4 regions of the Paenibacillus sp. V4I9 genome follow, and region 3 is predicted to be linked to each of the others. Evidence: riboswitches for the same ligand, from Rfam matches in the RefSeq annotation. Region 3 holds a riboswitch; each other region holds the start of a gene.
What was found. Region 3 has a riboswitch for cyclic di-GMP ahead of QFZ81_RS33850 (OmpL47-type beta-barrel domain-containing protein). Riboswitches for the same ligand answer to the same signal wherever they lie in the genome.
Positions count from the first base shown of each region.

Region 1: another riboswitch for cyclic di-GMP. It lies ahead of QFZ81_RS36785 (stalk domain-containing protein); the one in region 3 lies ahead of QFZ81_RS33850 (OmpL47-type beta-barrel domain-containing protein).
Region 2: another riboswitch for cyclic di-GMP. It lies ahead of QFZ81_RS34795 (IPT/TIG domain-containing protein); the one in region 3 lies ahead of QFZ81_RS33850 (OmpL47-type beta-barrel domain-containing protein).
Region 4: another riboswitch for cyclic di-GMP. It lies ahead of QFZ81_RS21870 (pyridoxal phosphate-dependent decarboxylase family protein); the one in region 3 lies ahead of QFZ81_RS33850 (OmpL47-type beta-barrel domain-containing protein).

Region 1 is NZ_JAUSZE010000001.1:7,977,535-7,980,659, forward strand. Features, by position in the region: gene QFZ81_RS36785 (stalk domain-containing protein) at 1-2,213, opposite strand, end outside; cyclic di-GMP riboswitch class I at 2,277-2,364, opposite strand; cyclic di-GMP riboswitch class I at 2,798-2,889, shown strand; gene QFZ81_RS36790 (S-layer homology domain-containing protein) at 2,950-3,125, shown strand, end outside.
Region 2 is NZ_JAUSZE010000001.1:7,548,723-7,551,847, forward strand. Features, by position in the region: gene QFZ81_RS34790 (IPT/TIG domain-containing protein) at 1-1,961, shown strand, start outside; cyclic di-GMP riboswitch class I at 1,960-2,093, shown strand; gene QFZ81_RS34795 (IPT/TIG domain-containing protein) at 2,163-3,125, shown strand, end outside.
Region 3 is NZ_JAUSZE010000001.1:7,359,278-7,362,402, forward strand. Features, by position in the region: gene QFZ81_RS33850 (OmpL47-type beta-barrel domain-containing protein) at 1-1,383, opposite strand, end outside; cyclic di-GMP riboswitch class I at 1,483-1,575, opposite strand; gene QFZ81_RS33855 (hypothetical protein) at 1,927-2,385, opposite strand; gene QFZ81_RS33860 (hypothetical protein) at 2,420-2,866, opposite strand; gene QFZ81_RS33865 (ParM/StbA family protein) at 2,863-3,125, opposite strand, start outside.
Region 4 is NZ_JAUSZE010000001.1:4,630,748-4,633,872, reverse strand. Features, by position in the region: gene QFZ81_RS21875 (ABC transporter ATP-binding protein) at 1-1,428, shown strand, start outside; cyclic di-GMP riboswitch class I at 1,779-1,864, shown strand; gene QFZ81_RS21870 (pyridoxal phosphate-dependent decarboxylase family protein) at 1,959-3,125, shown strand, end outside.

The DNA of each region.
Region 1 (3,125 bases), 620 kb from region 3:
TCATAATCGAGTTTGCCATCTTCATAATACTTTCCCCTGCCATTGAATCTTCCTTGAACTTCGTAACCCTCATAAATTAGTTTGCCGTTATCATTAATACTTGTCACATATCCGTCAGGAATCCCGTTCTTGAATTGTCCAATCAGAACGTCACCAGTTCGGTCTCTACCAAAAATTTCTCCATTAAAATAAATGGTTCCCCAGCCCACTACATTATCATTAACGAACGTGGCATCGTACCAGACAGTGCCATCTTCATGAAAGAGCTTCCCTTTTCCGTGCATTTGTCCGTCTTTAAGCTGACCTTCATAAAGCAAGTTGCCCGCTTTGTTGTACAGCTTGCCTTCCGTTGCAGGGTCATAGAGATACACGGCTTTGAGGTTCGCATCCCATACCACTTTTCGGCCGGAAGCTTCACCAACCAATCTAAGAGGGACGAACGTATACCCTTTTTGAAGGTAAGGGGCTGTTGGTAGTTCGGATGTCTCTTCATTAACGGTTGCTTGCGACTTTCCTAATGTGAGACTAATCGACGATCCCTCTTTGCTGCCTGTAACCGTTTGGGATGCTTCGTTCCAATTAACTTGCAAACCCAGCTTTTCGAAAATAGGTCGAAACTCAACCGTTGTAGAGCTGTCCTTAAGTTGAGGCTGTTCATGGAAGATTACTTCCTCTCCGTCAAGAAAGACACGGATAGGTTTGTCTGCGTTCACTTGCGTAATGGTTTTCCGTATCCAATAGTCCCGGAGGGACGCTGCATTCATATCTTGATAAAGCACTGCGTAAACCCCACCGCTATGAATGTGGGTACGTAGAAGTTGATTTTTTTCCTCGATAATCCCCCCTGCATAGATCCATTCGCCCTCAACGAGTTTATAAATCCCCAGCTTGCTAAGCTGACCGGAAGGGACACGAGATGGCATATAGACCATTTTTAGGACATGGTAATCGAATGCTTCTCGTACGTCGACCGACCATGGGAGGCTCACCATTTTCTGATCCGGATGAAGAGCTTTGGTCAGTTCAAGTTTCGAATCGTCTCTATACCAAATGCTTGTATAATCGCTCCCCTTATAGGAAAACGGATTCTCGAACGGAGAGGACAAAATAACCGCGCGATCGGAAGTTGCCAACTCGTGCACGCTGCTCGGACTGTTTCCTCCGAAGAAGCCTGTCACTTGTTCAGGTATGTTAGCTGCATAAGGGATAGCTGAAACAAGTGTATCCTGAATAGCGTTACCTTCACCTGTAGATTGAAGGGTTCGAAGAATCAGATTGTTATCGACGTTCTTCAAAATAATTGTGCTTCCGGTAACACCCAATAGTTTCTCCCCTTGATCGGCTGCTGCATCAGCTTGCTTGTTTTGCAAGTTTGCTGCCATCACCACTTCATGTCCATCTTTCTCAATGGTCCATGCCGCAATTTCCTTACTTACGAAAGTAACGACAGGGATAGCTACCTTGTCAAATAGGCTAAGTACACTAGGTAGTGAATCCGGTTGCGTAACGTCGATCATTCTTAATTGATATTTTAGTTGATTGTATGGCTGTTGTATCCATACGATGTATTTTCCGTTGAATGCGACTGGATGACTGTTATATAAACTGCCATCCTTTTTATCCCACAGAACTCGTGAAGTATTGCTTGCAATGTCGTAAAGCTTAAGCCTATTCTCCGTAATACCATAATAGGCGACTTGGCTGTTCGCCAAAGTAGCGTCTTGTCCTTTTCCAATGATATTTGTTTCCTTTGTTGTCATATTGTACACATTAAGAGTGCTTGTAGATACATCTTTGTAGACTATGTATTCGCCGTCCGTTTGAAGATCTTCATAATAGCCCGGCTTGACATCTGTTTGGATAGATTCGCCGGTTTGAAGATTAACCATCATGATAAATTTTTGACTATCCCGATAAATAGCATAATTATTCGCTGCCGATAATTTATCTTTGTAGGTCTGGGTTTCGGTTAGCTGTTTTAATTCGCCACTAGACAAATCCCGGGAGAACACTTGATAGAATTTGTTCTCGTCATCTCCCATCCAAACCATCTTGGAATCGGTAATGATCGGGAACCTAGGTACCGTATAGTCCATTAAGTTATCCTCTTTGACGAATGTAGCAGCGCTTATATGCGCTTCCGGCAAGAAGGACAACGAGCCAAGCGCAAGCATGAGCGCAACTGCCCCTAACGCAATCTTTTTAAACTTCATGTTGAAATACACCCCTTTTATTAAAATCTCAATAAATTTCATGCATGCAAAAAAGCCAATCTATAGAGCGGCCCGGCTATCATATCCCGAAGGGGACGTAGACCCGTGGCTTTGCGACTCCGGCTTTCGCGCGAATGTGCCTTTAATCGTATTATATTGGCTTAAGCATTTATGGTATTTTTAACCACTATAAGGCATTTGCGTTAATTCTACAATATACGACATACTTCGCTTGGAAAAATCCCTTGGTAAAAGTGAATTCGGACTGCTAGACCAGCGGGGAGACGACAGGAGTACTTTGATCAAAATCGATACATTCAACAGCTGAAACGGGAGAATGAGATGCTAAATAAGTGCTTGGAAATCGTCTTTCTGCTTGTGTGACGACCCTTTTATTAGAGAAAATAACACGATGAGGAGCAGAGGCAAGCGCTGAATTGGGATTCAGTCGTAAGTATTTCAAAGAAGAATTTAAAAATAATTTGTCGAAAATGGAAGATATTTCTTTTCTATTAGATTAATTAAGTATATAATTGTTGCTAGGCAATTAGAACTATTCGATAGGTCCTAGAGTCATTCCATAGAATAAGAAACGGCAAATCCGTCCGAAAGGCGGAGACGCAAAGCCACGGGTCTAAGCAAGGGCACTTCCTTGTACGACAGCCGGGCTGCCTACATTCCTTTTGGAGTGGCTTTTTTATTGCCTTTATATCAAAGTAAAAGAGAGGAAGATTATATGTTGGCGAGGTTATTAGGGAAAATTGTATTTATCGTTATGTTTTTGACCGTTCAAATCGTATCTTTTTCAGGTTTAGTGCAAGCAGAAAATCAACCATCTTTACGTGACATAAACGGGTATTGGGCAGAGGATGCCATAAACGAATGGATCGGTAATGGATTGATTTCGGGCTA
Region 2 (3,125 bases), 190 kb from region 3:
CATTCAATTATAAAATTCGTCCGGTAAGCAAAACAAAAACAGGGACATACCCGATTTCGACAGCGAGCTCAGTTATTACTTATAAGGACTATGCAGGTGCAAGCCGATCGAAGTCCATTCCGAGTGTTAACGTTAATGTCAAGCTTCCAGCGCCTCAAGTTACATCGCTTGATAAGTCCTATGGTCATCCGAAGGGCGGAGAGACGGTTGTTATTAATGGGAATCACTTTGTCAACGGGGCAACTGTTCAATTCGGAACGATGAGGGCTAGTAATGTAGTATTTGTGAGCGATACACAATTGACGGCAACTGCTCCTACCGGGAAGCAAGGCATTGTTAGTGTTACAGTAACTAACCCGGATAGTCAACAAGCGTCAGCCTCTTACCAATATAAAGCTGATCCAATTGTCGCGGTCATAGATCCAAATAATGGGCCTTTGGATGGCGGTACGCTTGTGTATGTGACAGGGAACTATTTTATGAGCGGAATCTCTGTATTGTTTGGTGATAAACCTGCATCGGTAATCTATATGGATTCAACATATTTGAAAGTAACATCCCCGAAGGCAACAACGCCTGGTCCAGTTGACCTTACGTTTACGAACCCGGATGGAACGAATGCTGTTGTTTCTGGAGGATTTACGTACAATGAACCTCCGAAGACAGATCCGGAAATTACGTCAGTTACACCAAACACAGGTGTTATCACTGGCGGAAACCAGGTCTATGTAAACGGGAAAAACTTTAAGTCTGGTATGACAATATTTGTAGGTGGAAAACAAGCGTCTACTACATATGTATCAGCAACGCAATTTTTAATCACTGTTCCAGTAGGTGATAGTGTTGGTGCAGTAGATGTTTCAGTAGCGGATTTGAACAATAACTTATTCACGCTGACAGGTGCCTATACCTATACCGCTGTTCAGTATCCGATACCAACCATTACGTCGATTGTGCCAAATACCGGACTTGTTGCAGGTGGTGAAACCATCTATGTAAACGGCACGAATTTTGTAAATGGCATCTCACAAGTAACAATTGGCGGAAAACCTGCTTCTACAACCTACATGAGCAAAACAAGCTTGAGAGTAATAGTTCCGGCTGGAGATGTACCTGGAAAAGTGGATGTGAAAGTGACTAACGATACGAATGAAGCTGTTCTTACCCAAGGCTACGAGTATACGCTCCCGGCTATTAAACCAGTAACCTTAACGTCTGTTTCTCCTAATCAAGGGAAAGTTACGGGTGGAGATATCGTGTATATCTACGGTTCGAACTTCATTTCCGGTGCAACTGTAACATTTGGTTCAAACATTGCTAGCAGTACCTATGTAAATGCTACGACAATTAAAGCTACAGCACCAGCTGCTGCAGCAGCTGGAAAAGTTGACGTAACCGTAACGAACCCGGATGGTGGTACCGCTACCCTACCGCAAGGTTACCAGTACACGATCGTTACACCGACAATTACAAGCTTGTCACCAAACCATGGTAACAAAGCAGGTGGAGATGTTATCTACGTTAACGGCACAAACTTTGATAGTGGAGCGAACGTAACGATAAACGGTGTGAACGCGTCTGTAACTTTTATGAATAGTACAAGTTTGAAAGTGACAGTACCAAGCAGCCCGACAATAGGAGTCGTACCATTTAATGTCACGTTATCGAACGGACAGTCAGCATCGACAACCTTTACTTATGATAATGGACCGGTCCTTCCGGCGCCAAAGATCACAAGTATGTCGCTGACTACTGGTTCTGTCGGTTCTCTTGTCTATGTTAATGGTTTAAACTTTGCTAGTACGTCGAAAGTGTATTTTGGTGGAGTTCAAGCTACAAGCGTATATATGAACTCGAAGAGTTTAAAGGTTAATGTACCAAGCGGTTCCGGTGTCGTTAACGTCACTGTCGTCAACGCTGATGGACAAACAAGTAATGCTGTCTCATTTACAATTAATTAAATATATTTGGCAAACCTATAGAAATGTAGGGACGCAAAGCCATGGGTCTTCAATAGGACTAAGAATGTAGGGACGCAAAGCCATGGGTCTTCAATAGGACTAAGATACTATTAAGATTGCCAGGTTGTGAAGTGTTAGAAAACACAACAGCATCCTGCTGTTGTGTTTTCTTTTTTAATTAAATGAGAGGAGAGAAGTAACATGATCAAATTTAAAAGATTACTAGGAGCTTTTTTAGTAGTATGTTTAGCAGTAATGCCCCTCAACACGGTTTTAGCAGACGAGGTGCAGGCAGGTGAAGCGAAGAACATTTTTGATTATGCCCTTTTTGCAGGAGATCCGAATCAAACATTCTCTTTAACAGGCTCAGGTAATAGTATCAATGGTAAAGCTCACATTAACGGGAACGTCGTGGTTGCCGGAAGCAAGAATAGCATTGATGTATTGGAATATGTAAATTCATTTAAGTCATCTGGTAGCAATAATACATTTAACTCGAAAGTCAAGTCTGCACCTATGGGGATGTTTCAGTTAAATGCCGATGAATACAAGCAAAAAGCAACAAAAGTGTATAGTGGAAAAACAAACTTTTCTGGAAGCAGTACAAAAATAAATGGAGTAATTTTTGTGGACGGTGACGTCACAATATCCGGAAGTCGGATCAGTGGAATCGGGACTGTTTTCGCTACCGGAAGCATTAAAATCAGCGGGTCAGGATTAAAGTATGATTCAAGCAATGACTCCGTTGCCTTCTACTCGTTAAAGGATATTGAAGTTTCGGGAAGCAATAGTGAGTATAATGGAATTTTCTATGCACCTTACGGCTCAATGAAAATAACCGGAAGTAAAAGTACTTTCTTCGGGTCATTGGTAGCCAAAGAATTCCATATTTCTGGTTCCAACTTAACTGTGAACTGTCCGAACCCGAAACCAACACCAGAACCGACACCAGCGCCAACGCCAGAACCGACACCAGCGCCGACACCGGCACCAACACCGGCGCCAACGCCAGAACCGACACCAGCGCCAACACCAGCGCCAACACCGGCGCCAACGCCAGAACCGACACCAGCGCCAACGCCAGAACCGGCACCAACGCCAGAACCGACACCAGCGCCAACACCGGCACCAACGCCAGAACCGACACCAGCGCCAACGCCAGAA
Region 3 (3,125 bases):
CTCACCAAAACGGGTACTAACAGAATGAACTTCGTATAAATAATCACCCGCAGGCAGGTTGACGTAGGTAACTGTCGTGCCTGTTACCGTGCTTTTCAGTACTTTTTCATCACCGATAACTTGATAGATTTTGTAGGAGGTAGCATTCGGTGCAACCGTCCAAGTCAGCACGATATCGGTTAGGTTTTGTAATTTGGAAGCTAACGTTGCCGGAGGCGTCATCGTGACCGATCCTACAGTCAAGGAAACGGTGCTACCGTCTGTTGACTCGCCGAACAAGTTGCTTAGCGAATGGACCTCATATACATAATCGCCGGTCAGCATATTCGTAAATGTAACCGTCGTACCGGTTACTGTGTTTTTCAACACTTTTTCTCCATCGATTACTTGATAAACTTTATAAGAGGTTGCGTTGGTCGCAGCACTCCAAGTAAGTACCACGTCGTTCACATTTTGAAGTTTAAAAGTCAGGTTGCTTGGCGGCACCATCGTTCCTACGGTTAATGAAATCGTGCTGCCCTCGACAGACTCTCCGAAACGGTCACTGAAAGAGTGAACCATGTATGTATAATTTCCAGCGGGCAAATTCATGTAGGATACGGTTTTTCCCGTTATTTTACTGCTTTTTAATACTTTTTGATTATCAATAATTTGATAGACGTTATAGCCGGTTGCATAAGCAGCAGTATTCCACTTTAGTGTAACGTCATCGGTAGCCACCGTATACGTTAAACCGCTAGGAGCCGTCATCGTCAGATTTCCTATAGCAGCTTCTACTGCTGTTGAGTTTGGAGATTCGCCATACAAAGGATGGCTAGCTGTTACTGTATATGTATATATTCCCTCTGCGGCGTTGTTGACGGTAAAAGTTCTCGCTGTCCCCGAATAGACTAACTTTCTTCCGCCTTCTTGATTTACATACAAATTATATGTTTGTACATTAGGAGCAGTTCCCCAGTTCAAAACGATATTGTTACCATTTTGTATGGTGTACGTTAATGTAGCCGGGGCAATCATATCAGGATAAGTGATATTGATATTCACCGGAGCACATGGGCCCGATTCGCCACCTGAACTTAAAGTAGACACTACATAACTGTATGAGCCCTCTGTCAGGTCATTTATGGTAAAAGAAGCTGTTGTCGTTGTCCCGACATTAATAAGCTGCCCATAGGTGATGCTGTATACAGTGTATCCTGTAGCTCCATACACCGGGCTCCACGTTAATTTCACATCATCAGGCGTTAGAAGTTGAGTAGCAAGATTGCTTGGAGGTAAGATGGTTCCGTTGTCTGTTGCTCCCCACGCATGTAAGGCTGGAAAGATTAATTGAACAAATAAAAGCAGTGTGAGAACCATAGACATTTGTCTTGATTTCTTCATTGACATCTGACTCCCTTCCCTTCTTATAATAAGGATTGATAGATCTCAAAAAAAGAAAAGAACCTTAAACAAGGTTCATAGAAAAACACTATGATTCCCTGTGGTAACCGGCTACCATGCACGTTTTTTAATACGCGTTTCAGGCCCTTGGCTTTGCGTCTCACAGTTTCCTGTAATTTGCCCTTTTCACTTGAGATTTCGATACTTCTATCTCTGCCATAATACTATATTCCTAGTAATTTGAATAGGTAAATTTAACTATAAGATTCATGATCCGCATATATTCTAGTACTTTTGATCTTCTTTATTAGTTAAAATTCAATGATTTTCCTATATTTATGAAACTAACATTGTAAATTCGACAATATTTGAATTGATACCCCTTACATATAATGTTGTATACAAGATAAACATTGAACTATTTAGAGTCTTTCAAACAAAAAATAGACCATGCTTCTACAAACGTAGATAGCATGGTCTATTTTAAGTACCCTCAGACTTCCAGAGTGTTTCACAAAATTAATTCTGTCCTTCCGCTATACCTTAGTTAGCAATTTTGCTCCATACAGGGTACTCTTCCAAGTACCCATATTCGTTCAATTCCTTAAGAGCCTTGCGTATGCTATGTTCATCCTCGCCCGATTCACTGGATAGTTCCACTAGATCGTCTAGGTTGATGTTCGGGTTCTCTTTGCAAAACGTAAGCAAGCCCTTAGCAGCCCAGGAAAGCCGATCGTCTTGGAAATCTCCAACCATACGGCGGAATATTTTGTGCGAGACAATTCTCAGCTCTACGAGTTGCTGCAAAGCTTTAGTCGCCTGCTTGAGATTCATGCGACCGAGCTTAGCAATATCAGATAATCCTGGAATGTTCGATTCCGAAGAAAAACATTTCAAGACGATAAAGGTCATTTGTGTATAAATATCCATGCCGGGATGGTGAAAAACTTCATCTGAAAGATTAAAATGACGCGCTGCGTCCTTAGCTTGTCCGTTGTCCATCTGATGTCCTCCTTTTCATTACCATGGAGTTCACCTACTCATTATTGTTGCCATGATCCGAGGGCTGTACTAGCTTTCCCGAATTGTGCCGAGATTGCCGGAATATTTGCGCCAAACTGAATTTTTTCTGATCATTGGCATCCGGGATCTCCTTCTTTGGCTGGTTGAAATCATCATTCGCTTCATGAGCAGGTTCAATAGGCTCTGCCGACTCCATGTCACTATAGCTGTCTGCTAGAGAAACGGCCTCATCCATGTCCGAGACCATTTTTTTCCCGGGAAATAATTCCGTAATCGGTCTCCTACCCGATTGCTCTTCTCGAACATACCTTGTCAAAATATCCATGATTCCTTGACTGAAAATGCCTTCCATTTTCAATTGGTTTAAATAATCGATGACCTCAGGCGGTGTGTCTGACGGAATATACAGGGTAACATCCTTACCTGAACGAACGTAAACGGTGGATCTCCGCTTTTTCAATCCGATTCGCTCCCGCTCTCGGATACTCCTTCAGAGTCAGCACTAGCCGCCGCGGATTCGTCCGCATGTTTCAGCGCGTGGTCAAGCATAAGAAAGGTGCCTCGCACATTTCGGAATTGGCTGTGTTCCACGGTATCAAACTTAATGGGCAGGCCCAGCTCGGCGTTTAATTTCTCAATCCAAGGCTGCAAAACGACCGCTCCACCGCCGATGAACCAAAACTCATTGGCGTAGCGTACATGCTTCCAAGAGTTACGGG
Region 4 (3,125 bases), 2.7 Mb from region 3:
CGGACGCCAAGCGGCAGCCTGATTACGCATGTTTCTAGTGACACGGAAACGCTGAATCAGTTTTTTACGCAGGTTCTTCTAAGTCTGGTTCGCGATGGCATGACACTCATATTCATCATCGTGCTGATGTATCATCTAGACCCACAGCTAACGCTGTACAGCATGATTGTGATTCCCATCATTGTGCTCATAGCGGTTAGCTTTCGCAGATATATGCGCAAAACCTATCAGATCTCGAGGACGCAGTTGTCTCAAATGGTTGCCTTTGCCGCTGAGAATTTATCTGGGATGCATCTCATTCAAGCTTTTCATCAAGAGAAGGAACAGATGAATCGCTTCACTGAGCGGAATCTGGGGTATTTCCGTGCTAATTTGAGAGAAATTCGTACCAATGTTTTGTTCAATCGTTCCTTTGATATTTTGGGCAATTTATCGGTAGCCTTTATTACTTGGATTGGCGGTATTGCCGTTTTTGATAAAACAATTGAATTCGGTGTTTTGTATGCATTTATAACGTATATTCGGCAGTTTTTTCAACCGATTAATAACATTACACAGCAGTGGAATACCCTTCAATCTACGACGGTGTCTGTCAATCGAATTTGGAATATCTTCTCCATTCAACCGGAAGTTAAGGATAAGGAAGGCGTGTTGTGGCCCTCGTTGTCCGACGTGAAGGGGGACATTCATTTCAATCATGTGCATTTTGGATATTTGAAGGATACAGCTGTTATTGAGGATCTAGAGCTTCATATTGAACCCGGCGAAATGATCGGTATTGTTGGGACGACGGGCGCAGGTAAAAGCTCGCTGATTAGTCTGCTTTGCCGCTTTTATGATGTGCAGGAGGGAAGTATCCGCATTGATGGCACGGATCTTCGAGATATCCCGCAGGCCGTAATACATCGTATGGTTGGACTTGTACAGCAGGAACCGTATTTATATGCAGGCAGTATTCTAGACAATGTCCGGATGTTCGATGAAACCATTACACGTGAGGAAGTTATTGAGGCATGCAGGATGGTTGGGGCAGACATTCTCATTTCACGAATGAAGGATGGTTATGAGACACGCATATCCGAGAGAGGAAGCGGGCTTTCCGCAGGAGAGAGACAGCTGATCTCGTTCGCGCGAATTATCGTATTCCAGCCGAAAGTACTGATTCTAGATGAAGCTACAGCGAATTTGGATTCCCAAACGGAGCAGTTGATTCAATCCGCGCTGCAGGTCGTAGCCGAGGGAAGAACGACACTTGTCATTGCGCATCGCATCTCGACCATTATGCATGCCAACCGCATCATTGTGATGAGTCAGGGTAAAATTGTTGAAGAAGGGAACCACGCGCAATTACTTGCTCTCCGTGGCTATTACGAGCAATTATATCTGCATTCACAGGGGAATATGGATCCTGCACAAACCATTTCGTAGCCTGAATGCACCGCAACTGAGGGTGTGAAAATAAGCTTTGTCGGACTCCTTGTTAGGAAGTCGTGACGAAGCTTTTTTTATACGTGATAAAAGTCCTAGAAGGATCCGCAAGATTCTATCGTTTATTGCTTAAATTGATTGGTATAAACTGTCTCGAAAAGAGACAAATGAACCTATTTTATCAAGGGGTCAGGGAAAATGTTAAAAAAGCAATTTAGTTACATTATAATAACTTAACAAACAATAATGGAAAATTGTGTTGTTTTATTTATATTACTATACTATACTAATGTATAAAATTGTAAAGTTTTGTTGTCGGTTATTGTCGAAGATGGGAATTTTCACCTACAACTTTATAATGGCAAACCTATTGAAAAATAGGGACGCAAAGCTAGAGGGACTACATCCAACAAGGATATGTCAGCCAGTTGCATTGTAGCAATTGGAGGAATAGGGGCATTTATGCCTATGTTTCTCCTTTTTTTTGTGAACATTTTCTTCAAGCAATTCTATCGATAGGAGAGAAATTAATGAGAGAGAAAAGACTAACGAATGTACAGCAACTATTCCCCAGTGAGGATGGAAACCAACAAACGCGTCAAATCGTTTTGCGGCTCATTGAACAATTAGTAACGGGAGTGGATGATCTCAAAAACCCGGACGGCGTCAATCTCAAGGGCGAGAAAAACCGAACAGGGACCTTTTATAACAATCTTATTCGAAATAGCTCCATTCCTAATGGCAGCGTCCCCTTAGAGGAAGTTAATACAGAGTTATTGAAATTGCTGCATGATCATCCATATCATACGAAATATTTTTTAACGAATATTTTGCCGATGGCCAGTATCCCGGGAATTATGGGCATGATCGCGGCGTTTTTGGTTAACGGCAACAATTTATGGGATGTATACGGCCCAGCCGGAGCTGAAACGGAAATAAGGGTCATCAGCATGATGTCCAAATTAATAGGCTATGATGCGTTGAAAAGCGGCGGGTATACGACATGGGGCGGGCAAGGAGCTGTATTCTCAGGACTCCGGATAGCGATCGCCAAATTCGTTCCGGATGCATTGCAAAAAGGTGTTCCCGACAACTTGTATGCTTTTTGTTCCGAAGCCGCTCACTACAGCTTGTTTAAATCTATGGAGGCATCAGGCATAGGGAGCGATAGATTGATCCGAGTTCGCACGAACACTGACAGCTCCATGGATGTGGAAGATTTGCAACATAAAATGGAAGAAGTGATCGCAAGAGGCGGAATCCCGATGTACATTGTAGCTACGACAGGAACGACGGATGCCATGGGGATTGACGATTTGGAACAAATTTATGCTGTGTCTGACAAGTCAGCCGTTCGTCATGGGTTGCGCAGACCTCATATTCATGCAGACTCTGCTTTAGGTGCATTCTTTGCTTTCTTTAATGACTATGATTTCGCCGCCAATCCACTTGAATTAAAGAAAGATGTCGCTCAGGCTTTAATTTCTATTCAAAGCAAGATGAAGCACTTGCATTTGGCCGACTCGCTCTGCTTCGATTTTCAAAAGCTAGGGCAAACCCCTTACCTGACAAGTCTATTCCTGGTCAAGGATGCCGCCGATTTAAGGCTCATGGATCTGCATCCGGATGAAACCCCCTATGTCGGACATCGGGGATACGGTCAGTATCATTCCGGATATACGTTGGAGTGCTCGCGC